Regions from separate parts of the Vibrio sp. E150_011 genome, predicted to be linked through region 4. Evidence: predicted binding sites of a transcription regulator. Region 4 holds the regulator's gene; each other region holds the start of a gene.
What was found. Region 4 encodes PurR, which represses purine synthesis genes. Its sites were predicted from a motif close to TNANGNAAACGTTTNCNTNA; they were not measured.
Positions count from the first base shown of each region.

Region 1: a site for PurR is predicted at 2,107-2,126, ahead of glpX (class II fructose-bisphosphatase). Genes of this name have one in related genera too.
Region 2: a site for PurR is predicted at 2,172-2,191, ahead of ACE1OE_RS05875 (phosphoribosylaminoimidazolesuccinocarboxamide synthase). Genes of this name have one in related genera too.
Region 3: a site for PurR is predicted at 2,665-2,684, ahead of ACE1OE_RS11795 (formate--tetrahydrofolate ligase). Genes of this name have one in related genera too.

Region 1 is NZ_JBHFOL010000014.1:30,932-35,297, reverse strand. It holds gene ACE1OE_RS18235 (DUF3135 domain-containing protein) at 1-59, opposite strand, end outside; gene ACE1OE_RS18230 (helix-turn-helix transcriptional regulator) at 275-892, opposite strand; gene glpX (class II fructose-bisphosphatase) at 1,040-2,047, opposite strand; gene zapB (cell division protein ZapB) at 2,385-2,627, shown strand; gene ACE1OE_RS18215 (TetR/AcrR family transcriptional regulator) at 2,780-3,424, shown strand; gene ACE1OE_RS18210 (DHH family phosphoesterase) at 3,548-4,366, shown strand, end outside.
Region 2 is NZ_JBHFOL010000002.1:599,717-604,082, reverse strand. It holds gene ACE1OE_RS05890 (hypothetical protein) at 1-984, shown strand, start outside; gene ACE1OE_RS05885 (hypothetical protein) at 1,114-1,299, shown strand; gene ACE1OE_RS05880 (hypothetical protein) at 1,636-2,046, shown strand; gene ACE1OE_RS05875 (phosphoribosylaminoimidazolesuccinocarboxamide synthase) at 2,302-3,408, shown strand; gene ACE1OE_RS05870 (transporter) at 3,492-3,881, opposite strand; gene ACE1OE_RS05865 (DEAD/DEAH box helicase) at 4,110-4,366, opposite strand, start outside.
Region 3 is NZ_JBHFOL010000006.1:120,756-125,121, reverse strand. It holds gene ACE1OE_RS11805 (thiol:disulfide interchange protein DsbA/DsbL) at 1-2, opposite strand, end outside; gene ACE1OE_RS11800 (OmpA family protein) at 185-817, shown strand; gene ACE1OE_RS11795 (formate--tetrahydrofolate ligase) at 888-2,636, opposite strand; gene ACE1OE_RS11790 (inosine/guanosine kinase) at 2,805-4,109, opposite strand; gene ACE1OE_RS11785 (sensor domain-containing diguanylate cyclase) at 4,318-4,366, shown strand, end outside.
Region 4 is NZ_JBHFOL010000019.1:2,535-6,900, forward strand. It holds gene torR (two-component system response regulator TorR) at 1-142, opposite strand, end outside; gene torD (molecular chaperone TorD) at 434-1,081, shown strand; gene purR (HTH-type transcriptional repressor PurR) at 1,429-2,439, shown strand; cyclic di-GMP riboswitch class I at 2,612-2,695, shown strand; gene ACE1OE_RS20810 (TfoX/Sxy family DNA transformation protein) at 2,809-3,399, shown strand; gene ACE1OE_RS20815 (TVP38/TMEM64 family protein) at 3,523-4,209, shown strand; gene ACE1OE_RS20820 (DUF2007 domain-containing protein) at 4,206-4,366, shown strand, end outside.

The DNA of each region.
Region 1 (4,366 bases), on a different contig from region 4:
TGGTGCTTTGCCATCTCGGCGAGTTCATCGAAAGAAGGTAGCGTTTGCGAAATAGCCATGTTTCATCCTCATCTAGATCAAGCATTGCCCTTGTCTGAAAACAAGTGCTAGCACATTTAATGAGGTTAGGCGTTTTTGATGGAAGTCACATTTTTAATCGCGCTTATCTCAATTATAAGACAAGGCTCCGGCATGTGAATGAACCGTAAACTAACGTTTTGGCGTGTTAGCAATAAAGCGTTAAGACAACGCGATGTGACTCTAGGTAAGGACGTTAGTGCTCGATGAACCGATATACACAGCGTCGTGCACCCGCAACAATGTGTTCATCACGTTCGACCTGAACGGTATCCCCCATTAATGCTTGAAACACATTAATCTCGGATTGACAGAGTGCCTCACAGCGTGTGGCGGCTTGACAAATAGGGCAGTGATTCTCGATAAGAATAAAGCCTTCATCGCATTTCTGATACTCAGCCATATACCCATCTTGTTCACGTAATTCAGCTAACCGGATGAGTTTTTGTTCAAGACCCTGCAATCCCATCAAGTGATTTTGATAGTTGGCAAGCGTGGTTAACTCACGTTCTTTAGCGACTTTATGAACGCCTTCTACGCCGAATACATTCTCTATTGCATCAATGAATTGGATGGTGAGATCCGCATGTCTATCGGAAAAGTTTGCATGGCCTTTGCGCGTTAATAACCAGTGGCGGTTGGGGCGCCCAACCTTAACTTTTATGTCTTCAAAACGAAGAAACCCTTCGCTTTCCAATGACTGTAGGTGTTGTCTTGCCCCCATTGTCGTGATGGAAAGTCGAAGCGCCACCTGCTTGGCCGTGACCGCGCCTTCACGTTTGATGATATCGATGATGTGGTCAGTGGCTTTCATGTTTGATCCGGTTACTCGAGGCAAATGATAGGTGAAGTTTGTGGCTATTATGGCCGATAAGCTTTATAAAGCAAATTATTTACTATCGTAAAGGTAGCAACAAAAAACGCTGCCGTAGCAGCGTTTTTTCATCTCGAGTTAACGAAATTAGAGGATAATGCCTCTGATTTCTGGATCTTTGCGCTCTAGGTAGTGAATAGATTTGATGCGGCGAATGGTACGACAGCGGCCGCGAATCAATAGTGTTTCCGTGGTGGCGATGTTGCCTTGACGGGTAATACCTTCCAGTAGATCACCTTTAGTGATCCCGGTTGCAGAGAAGACAACATTGTCACTGCGGGCCATGTCTTCCATGCGAAGTAATACATTGGCTTTTACGCCCATTTCTTTACAACGCTCAAGTTCCAACTCACCGGCTTGACGGTTTTCTTCGTTATCGCCTTTCACTTCATGGCGAGGCAGTAAACGAGCATGCATGTCACCATCGAGTGCGCGAATGACGGCGGCAGACACGACGCCTTCTGGTGCGCCACCAATACAGTACATGACGTCTACTTCGCTATCAGGCATACAAGTAAGGATAGATGCAGCAACATCACCATCGGGCACAGCGAAGACACGAACACCCATGGCTTGCATTTCTGCAATGACATTATCATGTCGTGGTTTTGCCAATGTCGTGACGACTAAGGTATCGAGAGATTTGCCTAACGCAGCCGCGATATTTTTTAGGTTATCAGTTAGCGGTAAATCTAGGTCGATTGCACCTTTTGCGCCAGGACCCACCACCAATTTTTCCATGTACATGTCTGGTGCTTTTAAGAAACTACCTTTCTCACCAGCGGCGAGTACGGCTAATGCATTAGATTGCCCCATTGCCGTCATACGAGTGCCTTCGATTGGGTCTACTGCGATATCAACCGCATCGCCACCAATACCGACTTGCTCACCAATGAAGAGCATTGGAGCATCATCAATTTCACCTTCACCAATAACAATTTCACCACTGATGTCGGTTTTGTTCAGTAGGGTACGCATTACCTCAACTGCCGCGCCGTCGGCCGCGTTTTTATCTCCGCGCCCTAACCATTTGTATCCGGCCAGTGCGGCACCTTCGGTAACTCGTGAAAAAGCCATCGCTAAATCGCGCTTCATATTGACTCCAATAGATGAAAATTGACAAAAGGATTTACGGCGCGGATTTTAACATACCAAGAAGGAAACGTTTGCTTTTTTGTTTGATGCTGCGCAAAACCTTGACGACTTAATCTGATTTTTTATCGTTCAGCTTACCTAGGCGCTGCGAGATAAGGAGGTTCGCCTCGTATTCGATACGGTTTATTTCTTGCTTTTGTGTGTTTACGGTGTTTTTTTGACCGAATAGTGAAAAATCTGCAATATAGGGCGTGTCTATCTTCTCGAGGCTGAGTAGAATGGAGCAACGTAGAATGAAGCTATTTCATTACATAAGAATTTAACAAGGTAGGCTGAGATGTCTTTTGAAGTACTGGAACAACTAGAAGCAAAAATTCAAACTGCAGTGGACACTATCGCTCTTCTTCAAATGGAAGTTGAAGAGTTGAAAGAAGAAAAAGTTCAACTGACTAGCCAAGCAGAAGAATTGCGTAACGGCCGTGAAGAACTTGAGCAAAAAGCAGAAGTGATGCAGCGTGAACACACGCAGTGGCAAGAACGCATTCGCAATCTACTTGGTAAAATGGACGAAGTAGAATAAGCGTCAGTTCCCCCTGATTTCTAAAAAGCACTCCTCGTTGAGTGCTTTTTTTGTATTAAGTTGGTCTAACCAGTCAGACTATTGGTATCTCGCGCTTTCGCTCACAAGTTGAACACGTATACTAGCGCTAAACAGGCAAAGGATCAGTAAGAATGAAAACACGCGATAAAATAGTGTATGCCGCCTTAGAGCTCTTTAACTCAGATGGTGAGCGTAACGTTACGACCAACCATATTGCTGCTCATATCGAGATCAGTCCAGGTAACCTGTATTATCACTTTAGTAATAAGCAAGAGATTGTTCGCGATATCTTTACCCTTTATTCTCAAGAGCTCATCGAGCGTTTTACCCCGGTCCAAGGTCAACAAGAAAGCTTGGCACTGCTGAAGCATTATCTTGATTCGATTTTCACCCTGATGTGGAAATACCGTTTTTTCTACTCAAATCTGCCTGAAATTCTGCAGCGAGACGTCAAGCTGCATGATGAGTACATTGAGGTTCAAGAACGACTTCAAGGTAACCTTGTGAATATACTTCGCGCATTTGTCGATTTTGAACTGTTAAGTTTAACGGATAAAGATTTGAAATCACTCGTCACAACATTGCATATGATTGCGGTTGGCTGGCTGAGCTATCAATCGGCAATGTCACCAAAAACCAAGATTACCGAAGAAGTTATTCAACAAGGTATGCTACAGATGATCAATGTGGTTAAACCGGTGGCGACCTTGAAAGGGCAAGAGCAACTCTCTTTGCTTGAAGATGGTGTCAAAATGATGGGGCAAAGCAAGGATTAGCTTGCCGCTTTCATCCGGTGATAGGCATGTCATATAGCGAATTCGTATTTCAACAAACCCTGCTCTCCCAGTAGGGTTTGTTGCTATTGGGTGCTTGAACACCGCCGCAAACAAGGATAGGAAATGCATTACGATGTTTTTAATGGCGATGCAGATGGCATCATTGCGCTGTTGCAGTTGCGTTTATCTGAGCCGAAGCACAGCGAGCTAGTAACAGGTATTAAGCGAGATATTGCTTTGCTTGAACGAGTCCCGCTAGCGTTGGCGAGTACGGTGACGGTGCTGGACGTTTCGATGGATAAAAACCACGAGGCATTGGCGTTATTATTGGCCCATTCTATCCCTGTCACCTATATCGATCATCATAAGGCGACGTCTCCTCCGCAATCCCCACTTCTCACGAGCCATATTAATTTGGATGCTAATACGTGCACAGCCTTAATTGTCGATCAATTGCTTGAAGGTCAGCATCGGTTGTGGGCCATTACGGCGGCGTATGGGGACAATATGATTGCCAGTGCCGAAGCTTTGGCTGATGCGGAGAACCTCACTCGCACTGACCGTGATTTTCTTCGTGAGTTTGGTACCTTGATTAACTACAACGGCTATGGGGAAAAGCTAGACGACTTGCATTTCTCTCCGGTCGATCTGTATCAAGCGTTGTTGCATTATTCCAACCCATTTGAATGCCGCTCTGACCGTGACTCACCATACTACGCTTTGTTGGCGGCATTCCGGCACGATGAGGGCGCCGTTAATGAGGCGACGATATTATTTGAATCACCTGTGCTTCAGGTTATCGAATTGCCGGCAACCGCCGCTGCTAGAAGGATGTCTGGGACCTTTATCAACCGCCTTGCCAATGAAACGACATCACGCGCGCACATTACCCTCGTGGCACGTGAGTCCGGTGATGTTGATGGGGAACTGTGCTATACCGTC
Region 2 (4,366 bases), on a different contig from region 4:
ATTCCATCGTTAGAGAAGCAAGCACAGCTTAATAATGCCGATGCACAATACCAACTCGGACTTGCATTTGAAACGGGTCAGGGGGTCCCAAAAGACCTCACTAAGGCTAGTTACTGGTATCAACTAGCAAGTAATAACGGTCACCTTGGTGCGACATACAATTATGCTCAAGCACTTGAGTACGGCCGTGGAGTAAAACGTAATCCTTCACGCGCAGTGCTTCTTTATACCAAACTGGCCATACAGGGCGACCAAAGCACATACGGAAAGTTGGCGGAGCTATATAGTAATGCCGATGTTGATATTCCAGCCACTGATCAAGCCGTGCTTTGGTATTCCTTTGCCGCTGGGCAATCGTCCTCTTTTGAACCGGCTTATGAACAAGCACTACAACGCCAGTTTAATCAACGTCAAATGCGCCAAATCGAAGCGCTAAAAGAACAAGAGTCGACGGTGTTATCGACACCTAATTTGAGCACCCACTCACCTAAACAAGCACAACAACCCGAAGCCGTGGGAAGTTCGTGGACGACGCACTTAATTTATATTCTATTGTTGTCATTGACCTTGACCGTATTCATCTACCAGATGAAGTGGAAACCAGCCTCAATGTCACAATCTCGCCCTAGCCACAACCAACCAAACCCCAGTAATGCCAGTAATGCACGACTCAATGACCTCATCACGACCCAGCAACGAACCATTGCTCAGCTCCAACACAAACTAAAATTGGCGCATCAATCCGCAGACAAAACCGCTTCGTCTATACAACAATCAAATACACTTGAAAGCGCCTACTTACGATTTGGGTTTTCAACTAGCCAACAGCAGAACCTGACACCTAATCAACTAAAATCCCGCTATAAACAGCTTTCACGCATCTTTCATCCAGACATTCAAGGCTCCGATGAAGAAATGAAGCAGCTCAATACCGCGCTGAAAACGATAATGACGCACCTAAAGAACTCTCAAAAAATTCATTAAAAGACCTCTCGTTCTCACTATAAATTATAAGTAAAAGGAGTTTTAAACAAAAAATTAACATTTGATGCCATTTTATGTCATAATCAGTGGTGAAAATAACACCCAAGTTATTAAGGGTGGGGAGAAATAATGTATACGTTCACCATTGAAGGTTTTTGTGATTGGTGCCAGAAACCTAATTATGTAACAAAGCACCAGTACATCGACGGCAAGTGTCATTTTTCTTGTGATGAATGCGTTAATCTCGCGGCGATGGACGTCCGGCAATTCAATAAAGCGGAGTTGGAATATCGAGACTCCCTGTGCAAATCTTAGCTTGATCTCTTGCGCCTCTTTTTAAGAGGCGTTGTTGTTTTCAACACTCCTCCTCTATCGACCTTACTGTAGCCAATACACACTATTCGGTTCAAAACTAACCTTTCAATAACCACTTTGCTCCTATCACTGCCGATATTAGCATTAGCCTCTCTATACAGTGCTTTCGAACACACACTGTGAGCACCTTTGCATGAGTTCACATTTACAATATTAATTAATCAAATTAAATCATACGGTTATAGAAAATATCAATATTTTCATCAAAAAGTATTTGATCTTATCCCACCTTAAAACTACTGTATAACCATACAGCATGTATAAAAGGACAGGTTTATGTTGCGAAATACTGAAATTCTTAACTCATTACATCTTCATTCACATCGTGAGCTTACGGTAAAAGGACGCCCGATCTCTTATCAGCGTAGGATGGAAACGAATGTACTTAATAAAGTGTCTCAGCTTGCGTCAAAACACCAATGGGTCTTACTGACTGCAGAATGCCCTCGCCCTACGCTTGCCCAAATCTCCCATTATCAAGGGCTAGGCAACCACATGGTACAAATCAAACCATCCATACACTTAAATCAAACGCAAGTCATCGAGAAAGCCATTCGTTCAGGTAACGCCTGTGCGATTATCGCTAACGGAGATTTTTCTCCTAGCTGTCAGCGTGAATTGCAACAACTCGCGAAACAGCACCATTGCGAAGTTATTTTTTTACCCTCTGCTCCTTACCTTCATTGATAAATGAACGTGTTGTCATAAATCACAAGCTTGCAGTTAAAAACTTGTCCCTGTGCCGGCAGTTACGTGGAAATCCGCCGTTTAATGATACTTTTATGACCGTTGAGATACGTTAATAAAGAAATCAAAGCAAACGTTTGCTTAAATGATGGAAGCTCGTCTGAATTCTGGTATGATGCGGTGAAAAGTGGGCATACAAATGCTCTTTCTCCTCGTCGCTATTGTGCGACGCCACCGTTAGATAGGAATGTTTCCATGAGTCTCGCTGATCAAGTCCTTGCCGTAAACGACGACCTCCCAATTCGTACCGATAAACCCGTGCACAGCGGTAAAGTTCGCTCTGTTTACTGGTTGACTGAAGCAGATAGTCGTCGCCTGATAAAAGATAAAGGCTACGATGTTGCAGAAGACGCGCCATTGGCGATTATGGTGATAAGCGATCGAATCTCTGCATTTGATTGTATCTGGCATGGCGAAGGTGGACTCAAAGGCGTTCCGGGTAAAGGGGCGGCTTTAAACGCTATTTCTAATCATTGGTTTCAATTATTCAAAGATAATGGCCTTGCCGATAGCCACATATTAGATATTCCTCATCCATTTATCTGGATTGTTCAAAAAGCGAGACCCGTCATGATTGAGGCTATCTGTCGTCAATACATTACAGGCTCAATGTGGCGTGCTTACGCGCAAGGTGAAAGAGAGTTTTGTGGAATAACATTACCCGAAGGGCTAAAGAAAGACTCAAAGCTCGAAGACATATTGATCACGCCATCAACCAAAGGAATCTTACGCGATATTCCTGGAGTCCCTGAAGCTGACGACGTCAATATCACCCGCAATAACATTGTAGATAATTACGCTGCCTTCAATTTCTCAAACATCGACGGCGTTGCTCAATACGAAAAGCTACTAAAAGAAGGCTTTAGTGTTATCAGCAATGCTCTCAATAAAATTGAACAAACATTCGTTGATACAAAATTTGAGTTTGGGTACGTTACTGATGCCAGTGGTAGCGAAAAGCTTATTTATATGGATGAGGTTGGCACACCTGATTCTTCTCGCATCTGGGACACCAACGCTTACCAACAAGGTAAAATCGTCGAAAACTCCAAAGAAGGCTTCAGACAGTTTTTGCTGAACCACTTTCCAGATCCTGACATTCTTCTAAATAAAGAAAGAATGCCAGAACGCGAAGCGTTAGCAAAAGAGAATGCTTTACCACTCTCATCACTAATGAGTATTTCTGAAACTTATATTGGTATTGCTGAAAAAATCACGGGACGAAAAGTACAATTAAGTGAAAACCCGAAGCAAGAAATCATTGATATCCTGCGTCAAGACTACGACTTGATTGCTGACTAGTACTGTGAGCGCGTCTTTTAAACGAAGAGAGGAAGCATAATGCTTCCTCTCTTCGTTTAAATATCAATACGTTAGGCTGTAAGCTATAGTGATTGCTCAACGGTAATGATGACATCATCAGTGCCATCAGAAATGATAGTCACGTGACTTTTATTTTGGATGACGTCGATTTGATTGTCATCAAGCGGATATGGCATCACTACCTTCAAACACTCAATATTTTCTTGACGCGCTAGGCGAATAAGCCGAATTAAATTCAGCTCATCACTTTGACGTGTCGAAAGCGTTTTAAGAGCCTCATCCCATAACCGAGAATCCACGTCTGACGAATCTTTGGTGCTGGCTTTCCATGCTTCGCCAAACACCGGCGCTACCGAGCTCAATGCTTCTAGAAACGTCCATTTTTTATTACACGATGCTCCAAGAAAGCTCGTATAGTCAAATTCTACTTCGGTTATGACCTTATCAACCATAGCCACTCCAACTTACAGAATGTTATCTAGTTACTACTATTATTCATCACTCTATATATAGCAATAGGATATATTAAAATCATCTTTTATTACTCAAATGACGTATGAAACGTGATATAAAAAGCGAATTAATAACAATTCAAGAACAAAACTTCACCACTTTGTATTCTCTTAATTAACGGATTTCTCATACCGTTTTCAGACCCGCTTATTGATAAATATGTTAGCTTATCGCAGGTCAATCACTCGACTCGCTTTCTTGTAACGGACCTTCCACCCCGACCAAGATGGTAATTCTTTCCGTAGCGGATCACCTTTGCGGCTGCCTGAATCAAAGCTGATCTGCACGAGTTTACTTCGCCCAGAATACGCAACGGTAAGCCTCAAACCACTCAGTTGAATCTTGAGCGGGTATTTTTGCGCGAAATCATCATATTCCCAATCTGGAATGCCATCAAAAACAAAGTCTTCCACATCTAATAGCT
Region 3 (4,366 bases), on a different contig from region 4:
ATTGGAATACATCGGTTTGATAATAATGCACTGAGTGTAACTGCTAGTAATTAGTTCAGACAAGCAATTAGTAATAAACTGAAACAGGTATGTGAAGATTATTTTATTCTAGAGCCTTAAAGTTTCTGTTTTGAGGGCCGATACATAAATTATCGGATGAGGTTACAAGCATGTGGAGTGAGCGATGAAAAAAATTGCGTATTTAATTATGGCGGGTTTACTGACAGGTTGCAGTAGTACGTCGTCGATTACTGACAGCATGTTTTCTGGAATGCTTGATACCGCGCCACGCTCAGAACATGATGTGAAATATCCCGATTGGGCGAATGCCCCTGTGATGAATACCTCTTCCACAAATGCGGCAAGAGTGGGTGGACCGGATGGTCAGTATCGAACGCAAGCATGGGATTCATTAGAAACGTATTTAGTTAATCACGGGTTAGATTACGAGCTCGTTCCAGGCGATTACGTGATGATTCGTCTAAAAGAGCAAATCCATTTTACCTCCGGCTCAGCGAGCGTATCGAACAATTCTGCGCAATGGTTGTTCCAACTGGCCAGCTTTTTGTCAAAGCAGCAGGGAATAGATGTCGTTATCGGTGGGCATACGGACAGTACGGGTATAACAGCCAAGAACGATATCTTATCCGATAGACGTGCGGAAACCGTGAAGAATACGCTGATTCAAAACCAAGTCTCTCGTCAGATGATATATACCCGTGGTTACGGTGAATACGTACCAGCTTGTACTAACGCTACATCGTTTGGTAAGGCGTGTAATCGGCGAGTAGAGTTGACGTTAATCGTGGCCAAATAGTTAAACAACATGAGATAAAAAAAGCGACGTTAATCGTCGCTTTTTTATTGTACCTATCTTAAGCCAACCATTAACTCAAACCGATAATATTGCCTTCATCGTCAAGGTCGAGAGCCATAAATGCAGGCTTGTCAGGTAAGCCTGGCATTGTCATTACGTTGCCACACAATGCATAAATAAACCCAGCACCGGCACAAAGTTTAAGCTCTCTAATCACGACTTCAAATCCAGAGGGCGCACCTTTAATACTGCCATCAGTGGTAATCGACAACGGTGTTTTGGCAAGACAGACGGCCAGTCGATTGAATCCTTGTGCTTCATATAAGGCAAGTTGCTTTTGGGCTTGGTATGACAACGAAACCGTAGCGGCACCATACCCAGCCTCACAAACGGCCATCAATTTCTCTTTAATCGTTTGTTCTGGTGAGTATAAAGGTTTGAAATTGACGTGAGTTTCACAAGCTGACATCACTTGTTTGGCTAACTCTACGGTGCCTGCGCCGCCATGTGAAAATCCTTGACTGACAGAAACACGGCAGTCTGCAGCAAGTTCGTTTATCCAATGAGTCAGTAGGTCTAATTCTTGTTGGCAATCTTGTGGAAATTGGTTTATCGCAACTACCGCTGGCACACCATATTTTGCCACGTTGTTAATGTGCCATTTTAGATTATCGAAGCCAGCGAGTAAGGCTTTGTTGTCACTTTCAAATAGAGCGTCGGGGATTGGCATTCCAGGTTTTAAATCATATAAACCCGAATTGGCTTTCAAGCCACGTAACGTTGCCACGATTACTGCACAGTCCGGCTTTTTGTCGGTCGCGGCTGCTTTGATATTGCACGCTTTTTCAAAGCCCATATCTGAACCAAACCCACCTTCCGTTACCGTGTAACTTGCCAGCTTGGTCGCAATTTTATCCGCGATAATTGAGGAATTGCCATGGGCAATATTCGCGAATGGGCCTGCGTGGATAAGCGTAGGTACGCCCTCTAACGTTTGCATAAGCGTCGGCTCAACGGCGTCTTTCATGCTTACGGCCATTGCGCCTGCAACTTGAAGGTCTTCAGTCGTAACCGGGTCGCCATCTAAATTGTAAGCGACAACAATGCGACCAATACGGGCGCGGAGGTCTTTTAGGTTTTCAGACAATGCCAATATTGCCATTAATTCTGACGCAGCCGAGATGTCAAAACCATCGTCGCGCTCGATGCCGTTGATGGTTTTATTGACTTCATTTTTTCCGACCGTAACCATTCGAAGTGAGCGATCATTATGATCGATGACACGCTTCCAAACGACGTTCTTGATATCAATTTTTAACGCAGTTAGCCCCGTTCTGGACTCGAACTTTTCGTAGCCTTGACGCTGCTCATGGTAAATCCGAGCATCGATGGCTGCCGCAGCAAGATTATGTGCCGCAGTCACAGCGTGTATGTCGCCAGTAAGGTGCAGGTTAAGTTCTTCCATTGGTGCGACTTGTGCGTATCCGCCACCCGCTGCACCACCTTTAACGCCGAATACCGGCCCCATTGAAGGCTGGCGAATACAAGAGAATACAGACTGTCCAAGTTTTTTTAAGCCTTGAGCCAGACCAATAGTTGTCACCGTTTTCCCTTCACCGAGTGGCGTAGGGGTAATCGCAGTCACAACAATCAGTTTACCATCAAGGTTTGGTTTCAACCGCTCAATCGCTTTTAAAGACACTTTTGCTTTATGCATGCCTTGAGGAAAGACCTCGTGATCAAGCAAGCCTGCATCTTTTGCGATGGTGGTAATAGGGGAAAGTGGAGCACTTCTGCAAATTTCAATGTCGGATAGCATTAACGGTCCTTTAAAGCCACAAAATTAATGAGGGAAACGTTTGCGTCGAGATAATACTGGGTAATAATTCTTTGTAAAGATAAAAATTTAGAATGCTGTACTAATATTGAGCAGCTAAGTTTTAATCTTTTGTTTTAACAAAAAAAGAGGCTAATTAGCCTCTTTTTGTTATCGGTCCCAGTATGCTTCTTCCAAGCTATCTTCTCGCTCAGGCAGTGCGCGAGTCAGCCTCGGAGAGTGCTGCATCAACACCTCGTAACTGACTCGGTTCGCGTATTTGCAAACCTGCGACAATGAGGAGTACGTCAAACAAGGGACGATGTGTTTGTCTGATTTTGGTACATTGTTATGATGAAAGGCATTCGCCGTCATGTCATGCAATAACGCCGATAATGCGCCATCTCCAGCCCCATTGGTGTTCTTGATCTCTAACGGACCACCAAGGTAAGGGCCGATATGCGAATATACTTTCTGTGGGTCGGTACAGTCTGACTTACGCATTGCTCGGCTAAATTCAAACTGGTTAAAGTTCTCGATAGGGCCTTCAATGAGTTCGTGAGTTGTGTCTCTTAGCGCGACATTGTCACAATATCCTGCCATGTACAAACCATGTGGACCGGCGGTACATAATACCAAATCTACCCAATCTAACGCTTTGTCAGCGGCAAGTAGCGGGTCGGAGAAACCAGTAAGCGCTTCACCTTCTTCTTCATTCATCGCCACAATGGTGACATTATCTTTTATGTAGTCTTGCCAAAATTTTTCATTGCCTTCGATTACCCACTTTGTGCCAAGAGTCAGGACAACAGGCACTGATTTCTGTTTCGCTAACTCAACAGCACGTGCGACGGCTAGAGGCATTGGATCGTCTGGTTTACCACGCATAAGGTAAGATGAAACGACAAGCGCGGAAGCTTTATCGAAAATCTGCTCTGGTATGCTTTCAGGCAGTAGCTGATTCATCTCACCTTCGTTAATAGCAAAGGTACGTTCACCATCGTCTGTGATAAGGGTATAGCAGCGACCAATCGGACCATCTACGGTCTGTAGATGATTGAGGTTCATTCTAGACGATGTGCGACAAAGGTAACGATATCCATATGAACCAACTTCGATATTCTTCGACATTACGCCAAGCAAAACGGATTTGCTGTCTGCGAGAACCGAATAGTTGTGTAGCGTATTACCGATGGTATCGCCAGGGAATTGGTGCGTAATTAACCCTTGTTCAACAAGCTCCTGATATAAGGCATCGGCTTTACTTTCTTCAAGAACAAGTGAGTGTCCCTTACTCAACTCATATTTCTCTAAAAACGAATCGTCGACGCGAGCTTCGATATCCACGATCGTTTGGCCCACACCAATAATGGTGGGACGAAAGTACTTTGGTGCCGCTTGGGCTTGGCTAACTGACAAGTTCTTTTTACTTGTTGGAAAGTAATGCTTTGATTTACGTTGTCCGGGGAATCTCATAGTAAACGCTAAGGGAACAAAATTTTCCGCATAATATCACGTTTACTGTCATTTCGTTGCAATATATTGCAGGATTTATAGGACGAATCATTTGTTTTGTAGCAGCTTTCTAATTATTACTATAAATGCATGTGCATATGTCGGTCGTGCTATTGACAACCTTAATAAGGATACTAATCTAATTTAAAACAGCGATATAGGTGAGATATTGAATCCTTTCGATATTAATAAGGTCGACTTTAAGCAAGCATTCAATC
Region 4 (4,366 bases):
CGACACTGGAAGACTGCAATACTTGTCGCATCTCTTCACCGCTTTCAGCCTCGCTTACTAAATAGCCTTCACTCTCAAAGTAACCAGACAACTTGCTACGCGTAACGACATCATCTTCAACTACTAATACGTGATAACTCATATTCACCGTTTCTATTCTATCTATGACCGAAGCCATTCTATTCATAATTAGTCACAATTCTAGCGGACATTACGGTATTGTGTAGAAAGTCGTGTTTTTATTGATTCAAGACAAGAACACTTTTTATCCACTATATGCAATCAGAACCTTGCCCATCTGGTGTCGCTTTAAAACCATCAACCGCTCTTTTATTCATTTATCTTCATAAACGTTCGATTTTTTTCATTATTGCCCTTACTGCTGTTCATTTTTATTGTCTAAAATAAGGGCAAGACTTTTGGAGAGAACAAGATGCAAGAATTGAAAGCATTTAATGAACAACGTGCAGAGATATACTGGTGGCTTTCTAGCCTATTTGCCAAAGAGCTTACTCAACAAGAACTGGATAAATATCACAGTGTCGAAATACGTTCTTTTTTGAGCGGTCTCGGTGAAAACCCATCACTCGAAGCGCCGATCAATACACTCATTGATGGCTTGAACCGATTACAGACTCGAGAAGACGCCCAACTTGAGCTATCCGCAGATTTTTGTGACCTATTTCTTAAATCAGATAAGCATGGCGCATTACCTTATGCCTCAATGTACATAGGTGAATCAGGTCTTCTCAATGATAAACCGGCTAATGACATGACCGAGCTGTTAAAAAAACACAATGTCGCCGTCTCTGAAGACTTAAATGAGCCAGCCGATCACCTCGCGATAGAGTTGGACTTTCTCGGCAACCTTATTATTCGTTCTAATGAACTGGAGTCCGAGGCGCACATCAACAACGCATTATTAGAGCAAGCTGATTACCTTAATCAGCACTTGATGACATGGCTGCCTCAATTCGAAAAAAAATGTAAAGAGTATGATGAATTTGGATTTTACGCCGCGGTAGCAACACTCCTCATTGCATTTTGTCAGTTAGACCTTAACTATTTAACTGCTGAGTAACCGATGCAGACACCGCTATCAATCAAGGTGGCGGTGTCACCCCGTATTAATTTTAATTTATCATCAAATTTGTCGGTTGAAACGTTGCTAGAGTCACCGACTAGCATTACAATCCGCCGTTTCAATGCGAAAACCAAATTTTAGTGCCCCATGCTTTCCTATCTTTAGCTATTATGTCCTTGTCAGGTGAATAGCTAACCCACAATTGGAATCCAATGTGTCACTAGGTTCACTTACTCGGTACGCATTCCATACACCAAAGCGCTTTTTTAATTAAACAAAGCTGCATTACCGCAACGACGTTTTTGCTGACCATACGCAAAAGCCGTTACTAATAGGATAAAGCTATGGCAACAATCAAAGATGTCGCCCGTCTAGCTGGCGTTTCAACTACTACTGTGTCTCACGTTATTAACAAAACACGTTTTGTTGCCGAAGCCACACAAGAAAAAGTCAACGCCGCCGTAGAAGAACTCAATTACGCGCCAAGCGCCGTTGCGCGAAGCTTAAAATGTAACTCAACGAAAACCATCGGTATGTTGGTTACACAATCAACGAACTTATTCTTCTCCGAGGTTATCGATGGCGTTGAAAGCTATTGCTATCGTCAAGGTTACACATTAATTCTGTGTAACACTGGTGGCGTGTATGAAAAGCAGAGAGATTACATTCGAATGCTAGCAGAGAAGCGCGTCGACGGTATTCTCGTCATGTGTTCAGATCTCACAGAAGAGCTTCTTAGCATGCTTGATCGTCACTCCGATATTCCTAAAGTGATCATGGACTGGGGTCCTGAGAGCTCGCAAGCAGATAAGATCATTGATAATTCGGAGGAAGGTGGTTATCTCGCCACAAAATACCTAATTGATAAAGGCCATACGGACATCGCATGTTTGAGCGGTCACCTAGAAAAAGCGGTGTGCCAAGAACGCATTATTGGTTACAAGCGTGCGCTATCAGAAGCCGGCATCGAAATGAAAGAAGACCGTATATTTGAAGGTAACTTTGAGTGTGACACAGCGGTCATCGCAGCGAATCGTATTGCCGCAATGGAAGAACGACCAAGCGCCGTGTTCTGCTTTAACGATACGATGGCGTTAGGCCTTATGAGTCGTTTACAACAACTCGGTTTGAACGTACCAGAAGATATCTCTGTGATTGGTTACGATAACATTGAGCTTGCTGAGTATTTTTCTCCACCACTGACGACGGTTCACCAACCGAAACGTCGTGTCGGAAAGAACGCCTTTGAGATTTTGCTAGAACGCATAAAAGATAAAGGTCATGACAAACGTATATTTGAGATGCACCCCGAGATAATTGAACGCCACTCTGTCAAAAACCTGACAACAAAATGACAAAGGCGCCTAGTTAGGCGCTTTTTTTTGATCTTGTTCCCAGATTTTAGACGCCTAATTGTTAGTTTATGTTACCTCTTAAGCACAAATACCCGCCTAATTTTTGAAGCAACGTCACACTTTAGTTATATCTCAATGCAGATTAACGCATTTTTTCTTTATTCTAACAAAGTCACGCACAGGGCAAACCATCTGAAAAGTTGGGACGCAAAGCCTCCGGCCTAAACCATTTATGGTAGGTAGCGGGGTTACCGATGGCAAAGGACACTGAATTCTTGTTTTTAATTTAACAAGGAATTGATGCCTGTTTGCTACACTCTCGGACCTGATTTTGGTGACACAATCAAATAACACCGAGAAAAGACAAATATGGACAATCCAATATTAAAAAATTCGATGCAGTTGTTCGCTCAACTTGGAAAAGTCAAATCCCGCTCTATGTTCGGTGGATTTGGCATTTTTGTTGACGATACGATGTTTGCATTAGCAGTGAACAGTAAATTACACATCAGAACTAACCCAACAACCGTCGCGACATTCAAGCAAAACGGCTTCAAGCCTTACGTTTATAAAAAACGTGGATTCCCAGTAGTGACAAAATATTTTGCCCTGCCTGAAGATAGCTGGAATGACAGTGAGTTGATATTGAACTATGCACGCTCAGCGTTGGATTACGCAAAAGATGAAAAAGTAAAACAATCTGACTGCAAACCAACCCGATTAAAAGATCTCCCGAATTTGCGTCTTGCAACAGAGCGCATGCTCAAAAAAGCGGGGATAGAATCGGTGAACTCACTTCAAGAGCATGGATCCGTTGAAGCCTTCAAGGCAATTCAAAAAACACACTCGACAAGTGTCGGTCTCGAATTACTTTGGGCGTTAGAAGGTGCGATTAATGGTACTCACTGGTCTGTGATTCCACAAGCCAAGCGCGACGAGCTAGCCAATCATATCAATTAGTACTTGTTCTCTCTTACTTATAAAAAAATCAGCCCATTAGCTGATTTTTTTTTATCTGTTTGAAAGTTAAATTCCGATGTTCGTGTCTTATACTAAAGATGCATTATCGACATGGAGTAGGACATGAGTAAAAAATTGTTATTGGGCTTAGGATTTGTTGCCGTTATTGTTTTTCTAGGCGTAGAGTTTGGACAATACCTGACGTTAGAAAATGCCAAGGCACAACAGGCAGCGCTTGCCACTTATATTGACAATAATTTTTTGGTTGCCGCGCTTACCTATTTCTTTCTGTATATCACCATCACCGCCTTCTCTGTCCCAGGCGCCGCTGTCGTCACTTTGTTGGGCGCCGCGTTATTTGGTTTTTGGGTGAGCTTATTGCTGGTCTCTTTTGCAAGTACTATTGGCGCTACGCTCGCTTTTCTTAGCAGTCGTTTTCTTCTACGTGATTGGGTACAAAAGCGGTTCGGCGGTAAACTGGCGACGATCAACAAGGGCGTTGAAAAGGATGGTGCTTTTTACCTTTTTTCTTTGAGACTCATCCCTATTTTCCCATTTTTTCTAATTAACCTACTCATGGGGCTAACCCCAATTCGCGTTTCAAAATACTATTTGGTTAGTCAACTTGGTATGCTACCGGGTACTGCGGTTTACCTTAATGCAGGCACCCAACTCGCCAGTATTGACAGTCTATCAGGCATAGTATCACCCGCTGTTCTCGCTTCCTTTGCATTGTTAGGGTTATTTCCTTTAATCACGAAATGGGCGATGGCTCGGTTTTCAAAATCACCCCAGGTACAGACTAAATGAAGATATACATAGGTAATAATCCTACCGAAACACATATCATGCAACAGCAACTGTTTGCCGAAGGGGTTCAGTGTGAGGTACGTGGCGAGGGGGTATTTGGATTGAGAGGCGAAGTGCCTTTTGATGAAAGCTCCCTACCTTACATCTGGTTACACGA